Regions from separate parts of the Bacillus sp. 2175 genome, predicted to be linked through region 1. Evidence: a T-box and tRNA genes for the amino acid it is inferred to sense, from the RefSeq annotation. Region 1 holds a T-box; the other holds one or more tRNA genes.
The links. A T-box is a leader RNA that pairs with one kind of tRNA and senses whether it is charged. The one in region 1 lies ahead of ileS (isoleucine--tRNA ligase), so its partner is inferred to be a tRNA-Ile.

Region 1 (11,137 bases):
GGGGATTGCAGGTGATCCGGGTGATAAGCAACAATTTGTAGAACGTTTAATAGCCAGAGGATTAACATATGATAATGCGCTAGCTCAATATGAAGCTGAACTACGATTTTTTAAAATATTTCATGTGTATTCTTCTTTTGTATACGCTCCCAATATGAAAATTACATTTGGTGACATAGTTTGTTAAAAGGTATGATGTATAAGGCTTGTCGTTTAATGTCGATAAGTCGATATTCGACATATAATCGCTGATATATGTTAAGAATCGGTCGATATAATTTGAAAATCGCCGATATAATTTTATGTACTAATTTCAGCTTCTACAAGATTAAAACCGCATGTTACGTTATTCCATATAATTAAACAAAATACGGAGAAAAACAATCATTTTTACTATATTTTGTTATAAATTTGAATAATATTAATTAATAACATCTATTATAAGAGATTTTAGTTGAATACATACTATATGGTGTGTAAAATCTAAGCAAGTAGCAGTTTAAATATAAATTCGAGGTGAATGCATGCTAGATTTTAAGCAGTTAGAAACTTGTTTAAAAGACAAGAGATTTGTAGATGGATTACAGGAAATAAATAATGAAATTGCATATATAAAAGAAACGAATACTTTATCCTATGTGAAGAATTGGCTTGCCAATATTCCTTCGCATAAGGAGTTCGATATATTGATTCGCCTTACTGATGAAGGGCTTATGCACCAATACAGTTCATTCCTCATTCGTTACGCTTATAAAAAATTCCCAAATATGAGAACGCTCTCTTTATATTGTGATGAGTTAATTGATGAGCGGAAAATTCTTGAAGCGGAGCAGTTGTTAAAATCTTCTTTAGAAGAGTTAAGTAAAGAAGAAATAGATGCAGATTTTTTAGCGAAAACATATTTTACGTTAGTACGATGTCTTTTAGAAATGAAACGAAACGAAGAAGCGTTAATGTATATGCAAAAAGCAGAGGAGTACAGTGCGCGCGCAGTGTTTGATAAATGGGGCTACGTTTATATGCATACAGGTGAATGGGAGAAAGCGGAAGAACAATTTATTGCTGGCATGCAGCATGAAGATTGTGAAGAGTTATCTACCTATTTATTATCACAATTGTATGCGAATAAAGGAGAACAAAAACGCGCGATACAGTTAATCAATGATGCGATTGTAAAATTCCCACAAGTACCATATTTTCATTTTGAGAAGATAAAGTATTTATTAGATTTAGAGCAATATGAAGAGATGTTAGCGGTAATAGATAATATAAATACTCAGCTGCCATATCATGCCTATAATACTTACTTTGTACATTTACGTGCAGAAGCGCTGTACAAAATGAATAAATTTGCAGATTTACAAAAACTATTAAAAGAAGAAAAGAGTTTAAAAGAATCTTTATATCATAATTTAGAAAAAAATCCGGATGGAAAAAAGGTTCACTTGCCGATAGTTCCTATTGTACAAAAGGATAATTATTGTGTTCCGACAAGTTTAGAGATGACGTTGCGTATATGGGGAGAGAAACGTACACAAGATGAAATAGCAGAGTTTATTTTTGATATGACAGGTTCGAAGTTTTCAGATACTGTTTCTTATTTAGAAGAATTAGGTTATGAATATCGTTATTTTAAAGGGAATGAAGAGAATTATAAGAGACTGATTGACGAAGGAATTCCTGTTTTATTAAGTATAGATATTGAGCATGCTTCACACGTACAAGTTCTATCTGGATATGATGATACATTGCAAGCTTTCTATGTTCAAGATCCAAACTTTATAGAGCCAGTTCTTGTGGAATATAGTAAAGTACAAGAAAAATATCGTTATACAGGCTGTTTAGCAATCACGTTTGTTCCGAAAGAAAAGAAGGAGCAACTAGAGTTTCTAAGTGAAGAAGAAAATCGTTATTTTAAATCTATTTTTTCTCTTACTGATCATTTAGATGAACATGACAAAGAGGGAATTAGTAACCTAGTACAATTTTTAAAAGAAACGAGTGATAATCCAAATACGTGGTTATATACGATAAAGCACTTAGATGTTGAAGTAGATAAAGAATTTATTTTATATTGTATCGATAAGTTAATGGAAAAGTTTCCGAACTCGGACTTTGTTAAATTGCATGGTGCACAGTGTTTTATTCGTCTTCAGGAAGTAGAGAAAGCGGAGCAAATGCTGACAAGCGTTGAGAAGAAAAATAATCGTGCTTTATATCATTTAATAAACGGAAGATATGCGTTTGAACAGGAAAGTTATCTAGAAGCGATTTCAAGCTTTCGTTTATCGTTACAATTAGACGCAGATCAGCCTATTGCTTGGAGTTTTCTAGCTTTATCCTATATGTATATTGATCAATCTGAAAAAGCATTGCAATACTCTCAAGTTGCGTTAGAGCGTAGTCCTGAAAGGTTCACTTTAACAAATCACGGTTTAATATTAATAGATTTAGAAAGATATGAAGAAGCATATGAAATCTTTAATGACTTGTTAAAAGAGTACAAATATGAAGCGCATGTATGGTATGAACGAGCGAGATGTGCACATCAACTAGGGAAATTATATTTAGCAATAAAAGGGCTTAAAGTAGCGATTCATTTGGATAGTAATGCACCTTACATTTATACGAAACTTTCGGAAATATACGAATCTGATTTGAAGGATGAGGAAAGTGCGAAAGAAATTTTATTAAACGGTATTGAGAATTGTGATGATAAAGCACCTCTTTACGTAAAATTAGGTGATTATCATTTTCAAAATGATAGCTTGGAAGAAGCAGAAGTATTGTATAAGCGTGCTTTAGAAGAAAATGATGAGGATGTTTATTCTCACTTCGGACTTACACAAGTTTATATGGCAAGAGAACAATATAAGGAAGCAAAAGAATATATTCTTGGTCTTGAGAAGCAAATTGAAAAGAGTCAAGATTTCCTCATGAATGCAGGAATGGTTTTATGGGATGCTGAAATTGAACTTGGTGGAAATGAAGAAGGGTTTAAAGTAGCACTATCTAAGTTAGAAAATGGTATAAAGAAAAGGGATTATAATGTAGCAAGTGCGTTAGATGAATATGTGAATCGAATTAAAGGAACGGAATTTGTACAACGAGGTATAGCATTTTTAAGAACGTTACACAAAGAAAGAAATGAAGTAAGTGAGTACGGTTGTTATGCAGGTATTTTATATGAATCTATTGGACAGTACGGCCAAGCGATGAAAAGATATAATAAGGCGATAGAACAAATGGAAACGGCATTACCGTATTACCGAATTGGTGAAACACTTATGGCATTAGGGCAATTGACGGAAGCAAAACAAGCGTATGAAACATGTTTAGAGCTTGATGGGAATTTCGTAGGTGTACATTTACAGCTTGCGGAAATATACGAAAAAGAAGAAAACCGTTCTAAAGAACAAAGTCATATGGTTCAGGCGATGAAAGAAGAGCCGTTGCATATTAATATGGAATATTTAGCACAGCTTTCAGTAGATATGAATCTTCAGGAAGAATTGCTGACTGAACTAGAGCAATTAGCAGACGAAGTACCTGAAATATGGCGTTTAGATGCGATTGCATATGTGTACGGAGCGATGAATGAAATAGATAAAGAACAAGCACAGATTGAATACGCGCTACAATTAGATGGTGAGCATATAGAAGTTCTATATCATTATGCAAAAGTATTAGTGAAAAAAAGAAATGTAAAAGCAATTGAAGTTGCAATGAAAGTAATACAAAAAGATTTTGATAATGAACGTATATTTGATGTTTATGTAAAAGCAGTAGAGCAACATAAAAAATTGTCTAACATACGAGATTTTCTTCATACGTTAAAGGTGAAAAAAGCAGAAAGAAGTACAGCATTCATGTATGCTGCAGCTGCGGTTACGGAAATATGGATTGAACGCCAGCTGCATGAACAGCCGAAACGATCTATCATTACGAGAGCTTTTTATCGTATGAAAAATCGTGCGAAAGAAATTTCAATGGTTACTATGATAATTGATTTATATGAAATCTCTTTAAAGTTAAATCCGAAAAATAGTATGGCAGCACAGCGATTTGCGCTATTTTATGAGAATGTAGAGATGAATAAAGAAGCAATAGAGATTCTGCACACGTCACTAGAAAATAAATGGGATTATGAAGTAGCGAAGCAACTTGTAAATCTTTTCGTTGAGTGCGAGGAAGAAGATATGTTAAGAGATGCTTTGGAATTAACGAAGCAAATGGTTCGAGAACTACCAGATGATTATGATACTCTTCTTCTGCAAGCACAAGTATTCTTTAAAGCAGGGGAAGAAAGAAAAGCAGAAAAGATTATCTTACAATTAACAGAGCAAACACCGTTTGTAAGCAGAGCATTTCTTGCTTTAGGAGAAATATATCAAAGTCAAGAAAGGTTTGAAGAGGCAATTCAAGTATTAGAAAATGCTTCTATACATCATCCAAATGAAACAGTAATTCTTCTTTCTTTAGCGTCTTCATATCATGGTGCCGGCCAAACACTAAAGGCAGAAAAAATAACAAATGAAGTATTAACAATGGATGCAAGTGATTTGTTAGCAAGATATGATCGTGCTTGTTATTTAGCACAGTTAAATAGAAATGAAGAGGCGAAGGAAGAGCTTGAAATTGTCCTTCGTGAGGATGACTCGGGATTCTTTGTTGAACTTATTGAGGATGATGAAAATTTAGCAGCATTGCGAGAATTTGAAAAGTAATTGTATAAGAATAGGAGATAAGGATAAGAATATATTTTGAATTAGTTGACAATTAGTTGCTAAATGGCATAAAATAACTTTTAACAAAGTATACAAATCTGAAGACGAGAAAGAGTAAAATAGTGAACTGTTCTCCAGAGAGCCGGTATATTGCTGAAAGCCGGTGGGCAGAAGTTATTTGAAAATCATCTCCGAGGAGACGAGGCTGAAAGTGAGTAAGCCCGGACGGATGTCTACCGTTACAAAGAACACGTATGATAGTACGTTGCTAAGCGCTATTAGTGAAAAAGCTAATAGAATTAGGGTAGTAACGCGGGTAAACCCGTCCCTACTTCATAGGGGCGGGTTTTTTGTGTGCTTTTAAAACATTCAAAGGAGTGATTGTAGATGAAGAAAGTAGATGTAAAAGAGTCAGCTGTAGGGAGAGAAACACGTATTCGTAAGCAGTGGAACGAACAAAGCATTTTTGAACAATCAATTCAGAATCGAGAAGGCGCGCAATCGTTTGTGTTTTATGAAGGACCACCAACGGCGAACGGTTTACCACACGTCGGCCATGCACTTGGTCGGGCAATTAAAGATTTAGTAGCAAGATATAAAACGATGGCTGGTTATAAAGTAGTAAGAAAAGCAGGATGGGATACACACGGTTTACCTGTAGAACTAGGTGTTGAGAAGCAACTTGGTATTTCTGGTAAACATGAGATCGAAGAATATGGCATTGAACCATTTATTCAAAAGTGTAAAGAGAGTGTTTTCACATATGAAAAGCAGTGGCGTGAATTCACTGAAAGCATCGGTTATTGGGTAGATATGGATGATCCATATGTAACTTTAAGGAATCCATATATCGAAAGTGTATGGAATATTTTGGGGACAATCCATGAAAAGGGATTGTTATATAAAGGACATAGAGTTTCACCATACTGCCCAAGCTGCCAAACCTCATTGAGCTCACATGAGGTTGCACAAGGGTATAAAACAGTAAAAGATTTAAGTGCAACTGTGAAGTTTAAAGTGAAAGATAGTGAAAATGAGTATTTTTTAGGTTGGACCACAACACCTTGGACACTTCCAGCAAACGTTGCGCTTGCTGTCCATCCAAATATGGAATACGTTAAAGCAAAACAAGAAAGTCATGTATACATTGTTGCGAAAGAACGTGTACAAGAAGTATTAAAAGAGAACTATGAAGTATTATCTGTTCATAAAGGCGAAGAATTATTAAACACATCTTATACAGCGCCATTTCCGATGAAAGAAGTTACAAATGGTTACCGCGTTATTGCAGCAGATTTTGTAACGGGAGATAGTGGTACAGGACTTGTTCATATTGCTCCAGCATATGGAGAGGACGATTATAGAGTTGTTCAAAGTGAAGGATTGTCATTTTTGCACGTTGTAGATGAAAAAGGTGAGTATACAGAAGCAGTACCATTTTTGAAAGGGAAATTTGTAAAAGATTGTGACGTGGATATCGTTCGTTATTTAGCGAAGGAAGGTTTACTGTATCATAAAGAAAAATATGAACATAGCTATCCGCATTGCTGGCGTTGTGATTCACCACTACTTTATTATGCAGGAGAAAGTTGGTTAATCCGAACAACTGCAATTAAAGATACATTTTTACAAAATAATGATTCTGTTACTTGGTATCCGGATCATATGAAACATGGACGTTTTGGTAAGTTTTTAGAAAATATGGTGGATTGGAATATTAGCCGAAATAGATATTGGGGAACACCATTAAACGTGTGGGAATGTGAAAGTTGCAATCATCAGTTCGCACCGAAGAGCATTGCCGAATTAAGAAAGTATAGTACGAAAGAAACACCAGAAGATTTGGAATTGCATAAGCCGTATGTAGATGAAGTACAAGTGTGCTGCGGGAAATGCGGAGGCACAATGAATCGTACACCAGAAGTGATTGATGTTTGGTTTGATAGTGGTTCTATGCCATTTGCACAATATCATTACCCATTTGAAAATAAAGAGTTATTTGAAGAGCAGTTTCCAGCGGATGTTATTGCAGAAGGAATTGATCAAACACGCGGCTGGTTTTATAGTTTATTAGCAGTATCAGCACTATATACAGGAAAAGTACCGTATAAACGAGTGTTATCACTAGGGCATGTTTTAGATGAAGAAGGGCAGAAAATGTCTAAAAGCAAAGGAAATGCACTAGATCCAGTTGATTTAGTAGATAAATTTGGTGCAGATGCGCTAAGATGGGCTTTACTTGTTGATAGTGCCCCGTGGAATGCGAAGCGTTTTTCTGAAAGAACAGTACTGGAAGCGAAATCTAAATTTGTAGATACATTAGTCAATGTGTATAGCTTCTACGTTTTATATGCAAATTTAGATGAGTATAATCCGAAAGAAACGTATGATGTAAAGCTTACGAAATTAGACGAATGGGTATTATCAAGATTGCATAGTACAACGAAAAAAGTGAGAACTGCACTTGATGATTATCAATTTACGAATGCAGCTCGTGAAATTGCAGCACTTGTAGATGAAGTGAGTAACTGGTATGTAAGACGCTCACGTAATCGTTTCTGGGAATCTGGTATGAACGCTGAGAAAGCAGCTGCGTATGAGACACTTCATGAAGTGCTTGTAACAATTAGTAAATTAATTGCACCATTTACACCGTTTGTCGCGGAAGACATTCATCTAAATTTAGAAGGAAGCAGCGTTCATTTAGCTGATTATCCAGTTGTAAATGAATCACTACTTCAACCGAAATTAGAAGCGGAAATGGATGCTGTTTTACAAGTTGTTGAACTTGGAAGAAGTAACCGTAATCAGCATTCTTTAAAAGTAAAACAGCCGCTAGCAGAACTTGTATTACTTGAGCATAACGAGAATGATATGGATTGGGAATCTTATCGTGATATCGTTATGGATGAGTTAAATGTAAAAGCATTCCATGTTGAACTCGATGAAACAAAATACACATCATATCAATTGAAGCTTAATTTTAAAACAGCGGGGCCGAAATTCGGTAAAAATGTGAATGCAGTGAATGGTTGGCTAAAACAATTATCACAAGAAGAAGTACAAAACTTTGTATCAACAGGAAGAGCAGTTTACGAAGCAACACCAGGAGAAGAAGTAGTTGTAACTGCTGAAGATGTGTTAGTTGAGAAAGTTGCAAAATCAGGATTCTCTAATACGACTAACGGACAATATACAGTTATGTTAGATACGAATGTAACGGAAGAATTGTTGCAAGAAGGAGTAGCGCGTGAATTCATTCGTGCGGTTCAAGAATATCGTAAACAGTTGAATTTACCAGTTAATTTACGAGTCGATGTTATTCTTGATACAGAAGTAGAGCTACAGCGAACGTTAACGAACCATAAAGATTTATTGGAAGAAAACTTACTCGTTAAACAATTTACATTTGGTCACTTAACGAACGAAGACGATGAACTTTCTTTAGGTGAAACGAAAGTTCGAATTAAATTAAGCGCGGCTCATTAAAGGAAAAGGAAGTTGGAATAATTCCAACTTCCTTTTTGTATGATGGAAATTTATCCGGCTAATTTCCTCATAATCCATTCGATAGGACCTCTAGAAAATTTCTTTCTCCATAACACACTAATTAAAATGCTGAAAATGAAAAATGCAGTAGCAAATAATAAAACGAATAGTAGTGATTGATTTTCCATTCTATTTAATAGAATTAATGTCCCAATACCGATAAATACATGACTGACATAATGAGTTAATGTTAATTGTCCTGTTTGCACAATGGAAGTGACAAACCAATTATTTCTATATTTTTCAGCGATATAGAGGCAAATGATTAATATAGCAATAGAGGATCCTGTAGCAGATAAAATATATAATACATTTGGTAAGATGGGTCCTGTATTAAATAAAAATGTGGCGGTCTCTCTGCCGATGTATGGAATAAAAAAGTGTGTAAGTCCTTTTGATAAAAGTTCTGTCAATATTGTGATTGTAATACCGAGTAAGAGTAATCTTTTTTTTATTTTTTTATTATGAAGATCTAACCTGCCAATTAACATACCGATTAAGAAGAACGAGAACCAAGGGAAAATAGGGTGATAGCCATTAAAGAATAAGTTGCGAAGAAAACCCTTTATTGTCCAGAAGTCTACATAATTTATAAATGGAGTTGGACCTACCCAACCCTCGAAAGTATTGAAAGTAAGCTGAAGAGATTGTGCGAACAATAAAATAATGATAGAAAGAAAAAGTAATAGTTTTTTGCGTACTGTCATGAGTAATGCAGCAACGAAAAGGTAAACACCATAGTAGTGTAATATATCCCCAGTCCACTCCATTACATATAGTAGTAATCCTAAAATAAATAAGAAAAGTGATCGTTTCCATATGGTCTTTCGGCTATTAGAAATTTTTATTTGTTCATTGCTAGCAACGGCTGACCTAGTCATTAAAGTTATACCGATGCCAGCAAGTATAACAAACAAAGCAGAGGCTCTACCTTCAAATAGTGACATGAAGGTTATTAAAAAAGGGGGACCATTTCCTTCTGCACCTGTTATCACCATGAAATTAACAAGTAGCATACCAAACATCGCCCAAGCTCTAGCAAAATCTAAGCCGATAATGCGTTTTTTTGTATTCACTTCAACCCCTTCTTTCAAAAATGTTATTTACAGCTTCAATCCAAATTTGTTTATAATCTATCTTTGCATCAATCATCATAAAATTTCCGATATTATCAAGCACTAATGCTAACATATGAGCTTTTGAAACTAGATTTTTATTTTCAATTAATTGAAGTTCATTTGCTTTTATAAGGAGTACTTCAAATCCATGTAAGTATTCTGTTTGCACAGTTAGTAATCGATCTTTGTACATCTTGTTTCTTGAAGATAGTAATACATATTCTTGTAACACTCGGTTAAAATAAGGGTCGTTTCGCTGTTCATCAATTATTTTAAGGCCAATTGCAATACATTTTTCAATAAAATTTGATTTTGTAAACTCTTCTGTATGGAAATAAGAAGAGAACTGCATAGCTTTACATAATTCAGTAAAAATACATTCAATTAAAGCATCTTTAGACTTAAAGTAGTAATATATAGATGGTTTTGCGATACCAACCTCCTCACCAATCATCGTATAAGTTGTTTTAACAATACCGTACGTAGCAAAAAGGCGATAACTTGCTTCCATTATTGAAGAGAGTGTTTCTTCACTTTTACTCATATAGATCCTCCTAAAAAAAGGTTATTTAAATCGTATCACTTACAAGTGATTTTTTCAACCTACCGTTAGGTAAAAAATAGTCTATTTTTTTAAACAGTAATATGAAAAGCTTTAGGGATAAGGAATGGATTTAGAAATTTCTTTCTAAAGTATTGTGTTCACTTTACACATAAATATTGAGAAAATTTCACTTACCCTAAATGGAAAGGTAATAGAAGTGTTCATAGAGAATTACTCGTAGATTCAATTTTTATCCATCCGTTTTGCGGGGAATGATTGCCTAGTGGTAATGGGATAAGGTTGAGCTACTTTATTAGGGGGAGTGGTTCTATGTTTAATAAAAAAATGGTGGCAATGGCAATGACCGTGCCGTTAGTAATGGGGACGATTTCTACGGTTTCGGCATTGGAAAAACAACAGCAAGTAAAGTTAGAAGCTTATTCGCCACAGAAAAAAGCAACTGAATATTTAAAAGAAAATGCTGCGCAGTATGGATTGAAAACAGATCTTTCAGACTTGCAATATATTTCTACAACAGAAACATCAGTAGCTTCATATGTTAGGTTCCAACAAGTTGTTAATGGTGCACCTGTATTTTCAAAACAAATAACAGTTACGCTTAACGGAGAGGGAAAGGGAGTACTCGCTGTTTCTGATTATCAGCCTGTTACAGGTGTGAAGGAAGTAACGACAAAAATTAGTGAAAAAGATGCAATACAAAAATCAATGGCGTATGTTGGAGAAGCAAGTGAGCAAAATTTATGGGCTCCTACAGATAAAGAGTTCGGATATATTGTTGAAGAAGGAATTGCTCGTCCAGTATATAAAGTTGTAGTCCATTCTAATAATCCATTTGGTGCATGGGAAACATTTATTGATGCAGAAAATGGAAAGTTAATTAAAAAGGTTGATATAAACCGAAAAGCTGAAGGGTCAGGAAAAGTATTTTTACCTAACCCAGTCGTATCTAGCGGTAGTAAAGTAGGCTTAAAAGATAATAACGATGCAGATTCAACAGCTCTAACGAACCAACTGAAAACTGTTACGTTAAAAGGTTTAGATGGAACAGGATTTTTAATTGGAGAATATGTAACGATTTCTTCAAAAGCGAAAACAAAATCTACGAATTTACAATTTAACTATACACGCGCAAATGATAGCTTTGAAGATGTTATGTCGTACTATCATATCGACACATT
Region 2 (11,137 bases), 2.1 Mb from region 1:
GTAGTGTATTTCCGATGCCTTTATTTAAGATTGCTCCAAGACCAGCAGCACTTTTTACAGTTCCGGCAAACAATGTTCCAGATTCTGTAATACCTAAATGTAATGGATAATCAAAAGCACGAGCAGCTTTCTCGTATGCTTCAATTGCTAAGTTAACATCAGAGGCTTTCATAGATACGATAATATCGTGGAAATCTAGGTCCTCTAAAATTTTAATATGATGTAGCGCGCTCTCAACCATACCATCTGCAGTTGGGTACCCGTACTTTTCTAAAATATGACGCTCTAATGAACCAGCGTTTACACCAATACGGATTGGAATACCGCGCTCTTTTGCTGCATTTACAACAGCTTCTACTTTATGGCGACGACCAATGTTACCTGGATTGATACGTACTTTATCAATGCCGCCTTCAATTGCTTTTAAAGCAAGGCGATAATCAAAATGAATATCAGCAACAAGTGGAATGTTGATTTGTTTTTTTATATCAGCAATAGCATCTGCTGCGCGTTCATCTGGAACGGCAACGCGGACGACTTGACAGCCGGCTTCTTCTAAACGCTTAATTTCAGCAACTGTTGCTTCAACATCATGTGTTTTTGTTGTTGTCATACTTTGTATAATTAATTCATTATTACCGCCGATTGTTAAATTACCGACTTTAACTGGACGTGTTTTTGTACGATGAGTCATTTCATTCACGAATAGATCGCTCTCCTTATAAAAGAAGTTTCTTATTTAGTCCCTCATATCAATGATAGTATACGTGATATAGGGCTATAGAAACCGAAGTACTCGGTTTCACTTTTACTATTGTATCAGCGCCTTTATGTAATTGACAAGGATTAAGTGATAGCTTATTGATATAAGGGGAATTTATAAGACTTTCCAATTTGTATTTTTGTAGCAGATGTACTTTTGTTTAATTGTTTAAAGTCGTCAATGACTTTTTCTATGGAAGGAATTTTTTTCTTGTTAATTTGTTCTGTAATAGAAAGAACTGTCTCACCAGTTTTTACTTCAATTGTTTTATAAGATACATCCGTTTCTTTTTCTGTTTTGTTCTCTTTATTCTGCTGACTGTCTGTGTTTTCTTTTTTAATCGTTTGAGCAGCAGTTGTTTTTTTATATGAACTTAACATCGGTAAAGTACCGATTTTTATATCGTAATAAAATATATAACCGAGAACAAGCACGAATAGGAATATACCTAATCTCTTCATATTCTTCACTCCTTTGCTAGGAATATATGCTTGTCCAAAAAAAAAATGCCTATTTAGGCATTTTTTTTCGTTCTTATTTTTCTTTCGGTTTTGGAACTTCTTTAATCGTTAAGTACAGAACAATTAAAACAACTGCGATATAGATGAATGTTGATCCAGGTACGACAATCTTACATGCATCCATAATCATAAAGAAGATTGTTGGGATTGTGTAGCTGTATGCAGTTAGTGTCCAAACTTGTTTATAGGATAGTTTACGTTGACCGCTCATAGCAGAACCGATGAACGCAAGTAAAGTCACACCTACAAAAGTGATGAATAATTGGAATAGGTACACTAAGAATCCAATAACAAATAATAAAATTGGATAAATATTATCGAATAAAGAAATAAATTCTTGTAGATCTTTTTTCTCAAGAGATGCACCTAACAAATCGTTATAAGAATACGTTTGTATTTGACCATTTCCCATAGAGACTACTTTATCTTTTAAAACAAATAAACCTGTTTTATTTTGATATTTTTCTAGGTCTGTTGAATTTGGATCAAATACGAAAAGTGCATTTCCTTCTTCTTTTTCAATAGGTTGATCAATATCGGCTTTTAGTTCGCCATTTTCAATTTTAAAATCAGGTAAATCTTTATCGATGACTTGATTTACCATGCTTACACCATCTTGGATAAAACTACCGTACAAAAAAGTTCTTGGAATAGTAGTAATTAAGCAAAGTAGCATAATATACAAAATGGTTTTACCGATTTTTTGAAAACGGAATAGCGCCATATCTTTAGGCGAGTATATGCTTTTTACGAATTGGGTAAATATGGACATAGATTCACTTCCTTTATGTATGTATAAAATCATTGTAACGTAGTAATCTAGAGAATCTCAAGATATATTATATTTACATATAGTGGAGATAACTAAATTTCTTTTATTAACTTTCTTCTTTTAAATAAGAAAAATACAATTGACACTTTTCTTTTCTATATGGTAAATTTATCTTACATTTCTTAAAGAGCATATCCGATAGGAATTCCTTTATTTGATATGTTGTTACATACATAATTGTGGACCCTTAGCTCAGCTGGTTAGAGCAGACGGCTCATAACCGTCCGGTCGTAGGTTCGAGTCCTACAGGGTCCATATCCATTTCACATGTTTATTATGTTAGCAGGAAGCTTCCTTGTAGAAGGAAGCTTTTTTTACGGAATATATGAGCATTTTAATTGAAAAGAAGTGGGGATTTTGCTACTTTAATGATAGCAAGACAATGTGATTTATTTGTTTGCACCCTATGGCAATTAGGGTAGAATGAAGTTGTATGTCACTTAAGTGGCAATACATAAACTGGGAGGAATATAACAATGGCAAAACACGAATTACCAAATTTACCTTATGCGTATGATGCTTTAGAGCCTCACTTTGACAAAGAAACAATGAACATCCATCATACAAAACATCACAACACGTACATTACAAACTTAAACGCTGCTTTAGAAGGTCATGCAGAATTAGCTGACAAAAGCGTAGAAGAATTAGTTGCAAACTTAAACGAAGTACCAGAAGCAATCCGTACAGCAGTACGTAACAATGGTGGCGGACATGCTAACCATACATTCTTCTGGACAATCCTATCTCCAAACGGCGGAGGACAACCTGTAGGTGAACTTGCAACTGCAATTGAAGCAAAATTCGGTAGCTTCGATGCATTCAAAGAAGAATTCGCAAAAGCTGGCGCAACTCGCTTCGGTTCTGGTTGGGCTTGGTTAGTAGTAAACAATGGTGAGTTAGAAGTAACAAGCACTCCAAACCAAGATTCTCCTTTAACTGAAGGTAAAACGCCAGTTATCGGTTTAGATGTTTGGGAGCATGCTTACTACTTAAACTACCAAAACCGTCGTCCAGACTACATCGGTGCATTCTGGAACGTTGTAGATTGGAACGCTGCTGAAAAACGTTACCAAGAAGCAAAATAATTGTAACAAATATAGAAAAAGCTAGGGGAGAGCCCCTAGCTTTTTTCTATGCTTTCCTTTTACATAATTGGGCTTGTCTTTGGAAGACTAGAACATGAAGTAAAGGAGAGTTGTGTATGAAATGGAAACATATAATTGGTGACGTTGAAGTGAATCGGGATTTAGTGTTATTGCTCCTTATAGGAGGTTTATACACGCTCGCAATTTCTTTATCGAATACGTTTGTAAATATTTATTTATGGAAACAAACACAAAATTATGTGAATCTTGGCTTGTATAATTTAGCCAGCGTGGTATTACAGCCTCTCACATTTCTTGTAGGGGGGAAATTAGCGAAACGTATCGATCGCTCGATTTTATTACGAATAGGGGTAGGAACGCTCGCAATTTTTTTTATCGTTGTCTTAGTAGCAGGGAAAAGTGCTTCTCAGTATATTCTATTAATGGGGGCTCTTTTAGGAGTAGGATACGGTTTTTACTGGTTGGCTTTTAACTTATTGACATTTGAAATTACAGAACCAGAAACAAGAGATTTCTTTAATGGGTTTCTTGGACTTCTTACATCCTTCTCTGGGATGATTGGACCAATAGCAGCAGGATACACAATTTCACGTATGGAGAAATGGAGTGGCTATACTGTTATATTCTTTCTTTCATTAGTTCTATTTGCAATTGCTGTCGTCTTAAGCTTCTTTTTATCTAAAAGAGAATGTGAAGGGCGTTATGAAATCGTGCAAGTATTGAAAGAACGACGGATTGATAAAAATTGGGGAAAGATTACACGAGCTCATTTTTTCCAAGGATTGAGAGAAGGGACGTTTATTTTTGTCATTTCAGTATATGTTTATTTAGCAACTAATAGTGAGTTCGCATTAGGGAAATACAGTTTAGTGAACTCTGCTGTATCCTTTGTATGTTATTACTTAGTTGCTCGTATGTTAAAGAAGGAGTGGCGAAAAAAAGCAATTTTACTTGGGGGCATTATTTTATATGCTGTCGTCTTTTTAGTTATTTTCAATGTTACATACACGAAATTACTTATTTATGCGGCATGTATTGCGATTGCATATCCTATTTTACTTGTTCCGTACGGATCAATGACATATGATGTAATTGGTAGAGCGAAAAATGCGAGAGAATGGCGTGTGGAATATGTCGTTGTTCGGGAGTTATGGTTAAACGCCGGAAGAATCTGTTCCATTTTAAGTTTTTTATGTGCTGTACTATTCTTTCCACCTGAAAAAAGTTTACCTTACTTATTATGTATTTTAGGTGCTGGACATTTTCTTATTTATTTTGCAGTTAAAAATGTCAAATATGATGAGGGAAATGCGAGTAAAACAAGTGTTGTAACGCAAGAGAACGCGCAAAACCAAACTGAACCAGAAGGTTAACTTCTCGTTTGTTTTATGCTAGAATAGAAAAAGATGTAAGACAGCAGTGAGGACACCTGTATGAGGGTGTCCCTTTCACATTACATAGCTGTTGGTAGAGGGGGTTTGTATGAGCAAGAAGCAGAAGCAAAATAAGAAAAAGACCCACGTTCCTTTTCGATTAAACGTGTTGTTTTTCTGCGTGTTTTTAATGTTCTCCGCGGTTATTGTAAGGCTCGGATATGTACAAATTGTTCGCGGTGAAGAATATAAGAATGAAGTGGAGAAGAAAGAAAACTCAACGATAAGTAATCCTGTACCGCGTGGGAAAATATTTGACCGTTATGGGCGACCTGTAGTAGATAATGCAGCCATTCGTACTATTACATTTACAAAAATGAAGGGATCAACTGCAGAGGATCGCTTAGAAACAGCGAAAAAGCTAGCAGATTTGATTGAAGTACCGACAGATAAATTAACAGATCGCGATAAAAAAGATTATTGGCTTGCTATGCATAAAGAGGAAGCTAAAGAAAAAATTACGAATAAAGATCGTCAAGAGTTTAAAGATAAAAAAATTGATGATAAAGAATTAGACGAGCGTCAGAGAAGTCGTGTAACAGAAGAAGAGATTAATCAATTATCCGCCAAAGATCTAGAAATACTAGCGATTAAGAGTAAGATGGACGGCGGATATGCAATGACACCTCAAGTTATTAAAAAGGATGCTACAGAAAAGGAATATTCGATTATTAGTGAAAACCTAGCAGCATTACCAGGTGTAGATACGAATGTTGATTGGGAGCGAAAATATACGTACGATGATTTATTCCGAAGTGTACTTGGTGGGGTGTCGACATCTGATGAAGGCTTACCGAGAGAAAGACTAGATTACTATCTTGTTCGTGATTACAATCGAAATGACCGAGTAGGAAAAAGTTATCTTGAACAACAGTATGAAGATAGCCTGCATGGTACGAAAGCAGAAGTTAGAAATGTTACAGATAAAAACGGTAATATTTTAGAAACGATTAATGTATCAAAAGGACAAAGTGGTAATGACCTGAACTTAACAATTGATATGGAATTACAAAAGCGCGTGGAAGATATTCTTGCGAAGAATTTAATGAGGTTTAAAGGAAGTGAACCTCTTTTAGATCGCGCATTTGTTGTAATGATGAACCCAAAAAATGGTGAAGTTTTATCTATGGCGGGGAAACAATTAGTTAACGAAGATGGTCAAACGAAAGTAAATGACTTTGCATTAGGTACCATGACAAGTTCTTATCCGATGGGGTCAACTGTAAAAGGTGCAACAGTACTTACTGGATATCAAACTGGTGCGATTCAACCAGGGGCAGTACAATTGGATGAACCAATTAAATTAAAAGGTACACCTACGAAGTCGTCTTGGAAAACGATGGGATACATTAATGACCTTACAGCTTTAAAAATGTCTTCTAACGTTTATATGTTTAAAACAGCGATGAATATCGCCGGTGTTCCATATGTGAGAGGTGGTACGTTAGATATACCTCAAAAAGCATTTGATACGATGCGTTATTATTTCGGACAGTTTGGACTTGGTGTAAAAACAGGAATTGATTTACCGAATGAATCTGCTGGTCAGATGGGTAAGAGTAGTCAACCAGGTTTCTTACTAGATTTATCAATTGGACAGTATGATACGTATACACCGCTTCAATTAGCGCAATATATTTCGACGATTGCCAATGGCGGATATCGTATGCAACCACAAGTTGTAAAAGAAATTCGTCAACCGGCAGTGAAACCAGATGAAGTTGGGAAAGTTGTTCAATCTATGGAACCGAAAGTATTAAATCGTATTGATATGCCGGAATCGCAAATTAAACGCGTTCAAGAAGGATTTAGACAAGTGTATAATGATTCAGGTGGTACAGCTACAAAGTACTTTACAGGTGCAAAATATAAAGCTGCTGGGAAAACTGGTACAGCTCAAACTGTGTATGGTGGAGATAAAGAGATTGGTAGAAATGCAAAAGGTGAACGTGTGGAAACATATAACTTAACATTAGTAGGTTATGCGCCACTTGAAGATCCAGAAGTAGCATTCTCTGTTGTCGTTCCATGGGTACATGATGATAAGACTGGTATTAATGGATATATTGGTCGTGAAATTATGGACGCTTACTTTGATTTGAAAAACAAAGAAGTAAATGGTGAAGCTCCAAAAGATGATAAAGACAATAAAAACAAAGATCAAGATGATGAATAAAAAAGTTGTAAAAAAGCACACTATATGAAAAGATAGTGTGCTTTTTTTTATGGTTTATGCATATCGTGTAATAAATGTGGACAAGTATACAACATTTAAAAAACGCGGCCCTATAAATGATACTTGTATATGGTGGGATAGGGGATAAATATTTTATAGGGAAATCATCAGAGGAAATGAATAGCTACTACTGAATTAAAATTGTATCGTATGTTGATTTTTGTGGAACTTTACAAAACTTTTACAAACAATTAAAACCGAATTAATAGTTTAGCAGTATTCTTATATCTGTAATCCTGTTATTTCCGGTTACTTCTAGGAGGAAGAACACGTGAAATGGATGCATACACCGATTAAGATTTTCGTATTATCAATATGGTTCCTCTGTTTTGAAATGTCTACTGCATTTGCTTTAAATGATACGGGAGAAGTGAGAGTTGATGGATCCTCAACGGTTTTTCCTATTATAGAAGCAGTAGCGGAGGAATATACAAAGGTGCATCCAGACGTGAAAATTTCCATCAGTATTTCTGGAACTGGGGGAGGATTTAATCGTTTCAGTAAAGGAGAAGTAGATATAAATAATGCTTCGAGAGTAATGAAACAAGTCGAGAAAAATGAAATGAAGAAAAACTCTATTCAGTTCACACCTTTTGAGGTTGCTAACGACGGTCTTACGATTGTTGTGAATCGCCATAATACATGGGTAGACGATATGTCAGTAGACGAGTTACGACTACTTTGGAGTGAAAATGGAAGAGAGAAGCGATGGTCACAAATTCATTCAACATGGCCACGTGAACAAGTGAAGTTTTATGCACCAGGCGTAGACTCTGGTACGTATGATTATTTTCAAAATGTCATCTTACAAAATCATCGCATTGTAAAAAAAGTCTCTTTGTCTGAAGATGATCAAGTTATTATGCAAGGGGTAATGAATGATAAACATGCCATTGCTTTTGTAGGATATGCTTATTATATGGCTAATCGAGATAAGGTGAAAGCAATAAAAGTAAATGGTGTATTTCCGACGAAAGAGACCATTCAATCAGGTAAGTATAAGCCGTTATCTAGGCCGCTACTTGCTTATGTGAATAATGCATCTATCCGAAATAAAATGAATGTAGCAAACTATGTTGAGTTTATGATTCAGCATGTCGGTAACCTCGCTGAAGAGGTCGGGTATGTAAAATTACGAAAAGAAAAATACAATGAACAGCTGCGTATGTTAACAGAAATAAAAAGGTAATGTCAGGGTGGAAAGGGGTTTTCATCTTTGGCTCATAATGACAAAAGTCAAATTACATTTTCTGTACAACATTTGATTGAAAGAAATACAAAACAAAGAAAAAAAAAGCAGCGAATCAATCGAATAGTGCCTTTATTACTAAAAATAATTGCTAGCGTTTCTATTGTGACGACACTTGGAATTGTTTTTACGCTCTCTAATGAAACAATCATGTTTTTTCAAAAAATATCATTATACTCCTTTTTGACGGAGAAAGAATGGTTACCATTTTTTGAAGACCCTAAATTCGGTATATTACCACTCATATGTGGAACGTTCCTTATAACTGCAATTGCTATGTTTGTAGCAATTCCTATCGGTTTAGCGTGTGCCGTATTTTTAAGCGAATATGCTTCAAATAGTGCACGGAAAATATTAAAGCCGATGTTAGAGCTATTAGCAGGTATCCCGACAATTGTATATGGTTTTTTTGCATTAACAATTGTTACGCCGCTTTTACAAAGGCTTATACCAGATTTACAGTTTTTTAATGCGATTAGTCCAGGAATCGTTATCGGATTTATGATGATGCCTACAGTTGCATCTCTATCTGAAGACGCGATGAGAGCTGTGTCGAAAGGGACGAAAGAAGCTTCATTAGCACTCGGGGCGACGCGGTTTGAAATGGTAAAACAAGTGGTGTTTCCGTCCGCTTTTACAGGGATTATGGCAGCAATTATATTAGCGGCTTCTCGTGCAATTGGTGAAACGATGATTGTTGTAATTGCAGCAGGATCCACACCGAATGTATCGCTTGATCCGACACATTCTATTCAAACGTTAACAGCCTATATTGTGCAAGTAAGTTTAGGTGATGCTCCGCATGGAACGATTACGTATTACAGCATGTATGCTGTAGGTGCAACGTTATTTTTGTTTACCTTTATTATGAACATCATTTCGCAGTCTATTATGCGCCGTTTTAGGAGGATGACATAATATGCGAATGTTGAATCATAAAAAAATACAAAAAAACATGGCATCACGCTTTTTAAAAGATCGAATTTACAAATTGTTATTTTATATAGCAATTTTATTTTCAATGGTAATTTTGTTTTTGTTACTGTTTCAAATTGTTGAAAAAGGTATAAGTTATCTTTCAATAAATTTCTTTACAAATTTCGCTTCACGTAATCCGAAAGAAGCTGGTATTGCTGCAGCTTTGTCAGGGACAATATTATTTATGAGTATTGTTATACCTGTTTCTTTTATATTTGGAGTTGGAACAGCACTTTATTTAGAGCAATATGCGAAGGAATCTCTATTTAAAAAAATAATAGAGATTAATAATCAAACGTTAGCAGGAGTACCATCCGTTGTATTTGGATTGCTTGGTTTAACTATTTTTGTATATGCTCTTCATTTAGGAGAGAGTATAGTTGCAGCAGCACTGACGATGAGTCTACTCGTTTTACCAACAGTTGTTGTGGCGAGTCAAGAAGCAATTCGATCAGTACCAAGTGTATTATTAGAGGGTTCTTACGGATTAGGTGCTACGAAGTGGCAAACGATGTATCAAATTGTATTGCCATATGCTTTCCCAGGGATTATAACGGGCTGTACGTTAGCGATATCAAGAGCAATTGGAGAAGCTGCACCACTATTAGTTATTGGGGCACTTGCGTTTGCAAATTATGTTCCATTTAGTATGTTTGATAGATTTACAGTTCTACCAATTCAAATTTTTAATTGGATGAGTAGGCCACAAGAAGAATTTCAGTATGTAGCAGCAGCTGGGATGATTGTTTTGTTAGGTTTGTTGCTATTTATTAATATATTTGTTTTATGGTTACGAAATCGAAAATAAGTTGGAAGTGGATGAAAGGGGAATTCAAATGGTAGCAACAGTAGTAAATGTACAGGTGAAAAACGAAGAGAAAATCGAGACTGCGCCAAAGAAGGTAGTATTTGATACGAAAAACTTAAATTTATGGTATGGGGAAGACCATGCTTTAAAAGATATTAATTTAAGTATTCATGAGAATGAAGTTACAGCCATTATCGGTCCAAGTGGCTGTGGTAAATCAACTTACTTAAAAACATTAAATCGCATGGTAGAATTAGTACCGATTGTTCGAACTACAGGTGTAATTGAATATAGAGAACGCAATATATTTGATAAATCATATCCAGTTGAAGAATTAAGAACGCATGTAGGAATGGTGTTCCAAAAGCCAAATCCATTTCCAAAATCTATTTATGAGAATGTAGCATACGGTCCAAAAATCCATGGTATTCGTGACAAAAAGACATTAGATGAAATTGTTGAAAAAAGTTTACGTGGAGCAGCGATTTGGGATGAGTTAAAAGATCGTTTGCACGATAATGCATACGGTTTATCTGGTGGACAGCAACAGCGTCTATGCATCGCACGCTGCTTAGCTATTGAGCCAGACGTTATTTTAATGGATGAGCCAACATCGGCATTAGACCCAATTTCAACATTAAAAGTAGAAGAATTAATTCAAGAGCTAAAGAAAGATTTTAGTATTGTTATCGTAACGCATAATATGCAACAAGCAGCGCGTATTTCAGACAAAACAGCTTTCTTCTTAAGCGGGGAAGTTGTGGAGTATACAGATACAAACAAATTATTTACGACTCCTTCAGATAAGCGTACAGAAGATTATATTACAGGTCGCTTTGGTTGATATCGTTTCAAAGCTAAGAGCAAATGCCCTCTTAACAGAGGGCATTTCTTATTTTATCTTACTGTTAATAGAGAACTAATACTTCTCCTTATCTTAAGGTTTATTACAAGCGCAAGAGGCTATGTAGGAGATTTACCCCGCTATTTGCGGGCAGTAAGACCCCCACCTTAAAATTTAGCGAAAGCAAAGAAGTTAGGGAGGGGATCTTGCTGCCTATCAAATCCCGATTGATGAGGGTTGATTAAAGTTTCACTTTTATATAATGGCACATAATATTGAGGGGGAAGAAAAATGGTAAGAGAACAGTTTCAAGGTGATTTAAAAGCGTTACAGCAAAAGGTGATCGAGCTTGGAGAATTAGCAA

Region 2: it encodes a tRNA-Ile, which carries the amino acid that the T-box ahead of ileS (isoleucine--tRNA ligase) is inferred to sense. The anticodon was not compared.

What each region holds. Positions count from the first base shown of each region.
Region 1 is NZ_CM173819.1:1,945,616-1,956,752, forward strand. It holds partial or broken gene ACXKY9_RS10425 (class I SAM-dependent methyltransferase) at 1-187, shown strand, start outside; gene ACXKY9_RS10430 (bacteriocin-processing peptidase family protein) at 525-4,727, shown strand; T-box leader at 4,820-5,060, shown strand; gene ileS (isoleucine--tRNA ligase) at 5,115-8,216, shown strand; gene ACXKY9_RS10440 (DUF418 domain-containing protein) at 8,267-9,352, opposite strand; gene ACXKY9_RS10445 (TetR/AcrR family transcriptional regulator) at 9,354-9,938, opposite strand; gene ACXKY9_RS10450 (M36 family metallopeptidase) at 10,269-11,137, shown strand, end outside.
Region 2 is NZ_CM173819.1:4,020,174-4,031,310, reverse strand. It holds gene ispG (flavodoxin-dependent (E)-4-hydroxy-3-methylbut-2-enyl-diphosphate synthase) at 1-694, opposite strand, end outside; gene yqfZ (protein YqfZ) at 859-1,224, opposite strand; gene yqgB (protein YqgB) at 1,298-2,056, opposite strand; tRNA gene ACXKY9_RS20860 (tRNA-Ile) at 2,298-2,371, shown strand; gene sodA (superoxide dismutase [Mn]) at 2,593-3,204, shown strand; gene ACXKY9_RS20850 (MFS transporter) at 3,321-4,598, shown strand; gene ACXKY9_RS20845 (peptidoglycan D,D-transpeptidase FtsI family protein) at 4,708-6,834, shown strand; gene ACXKY9_RS20840 (PstS family phosphate ABC transporter substrate-binding protein) at 7,166-8,083, shown strand; gene pstC (phosphate ABC transporter permease subunit PstC) at 8,111-9,061, shown strand; gene pstA (phosphate ABC transporter permease PstA) at 9,063-9,929, shown strand; gene pstB (phosphate ABC transporter ATP-binding protein) at 9,958-10,773, shown strand; gene phoU (phosphate signaling complex protein PhoU) at 11,065-11,137, shown strand, end outside.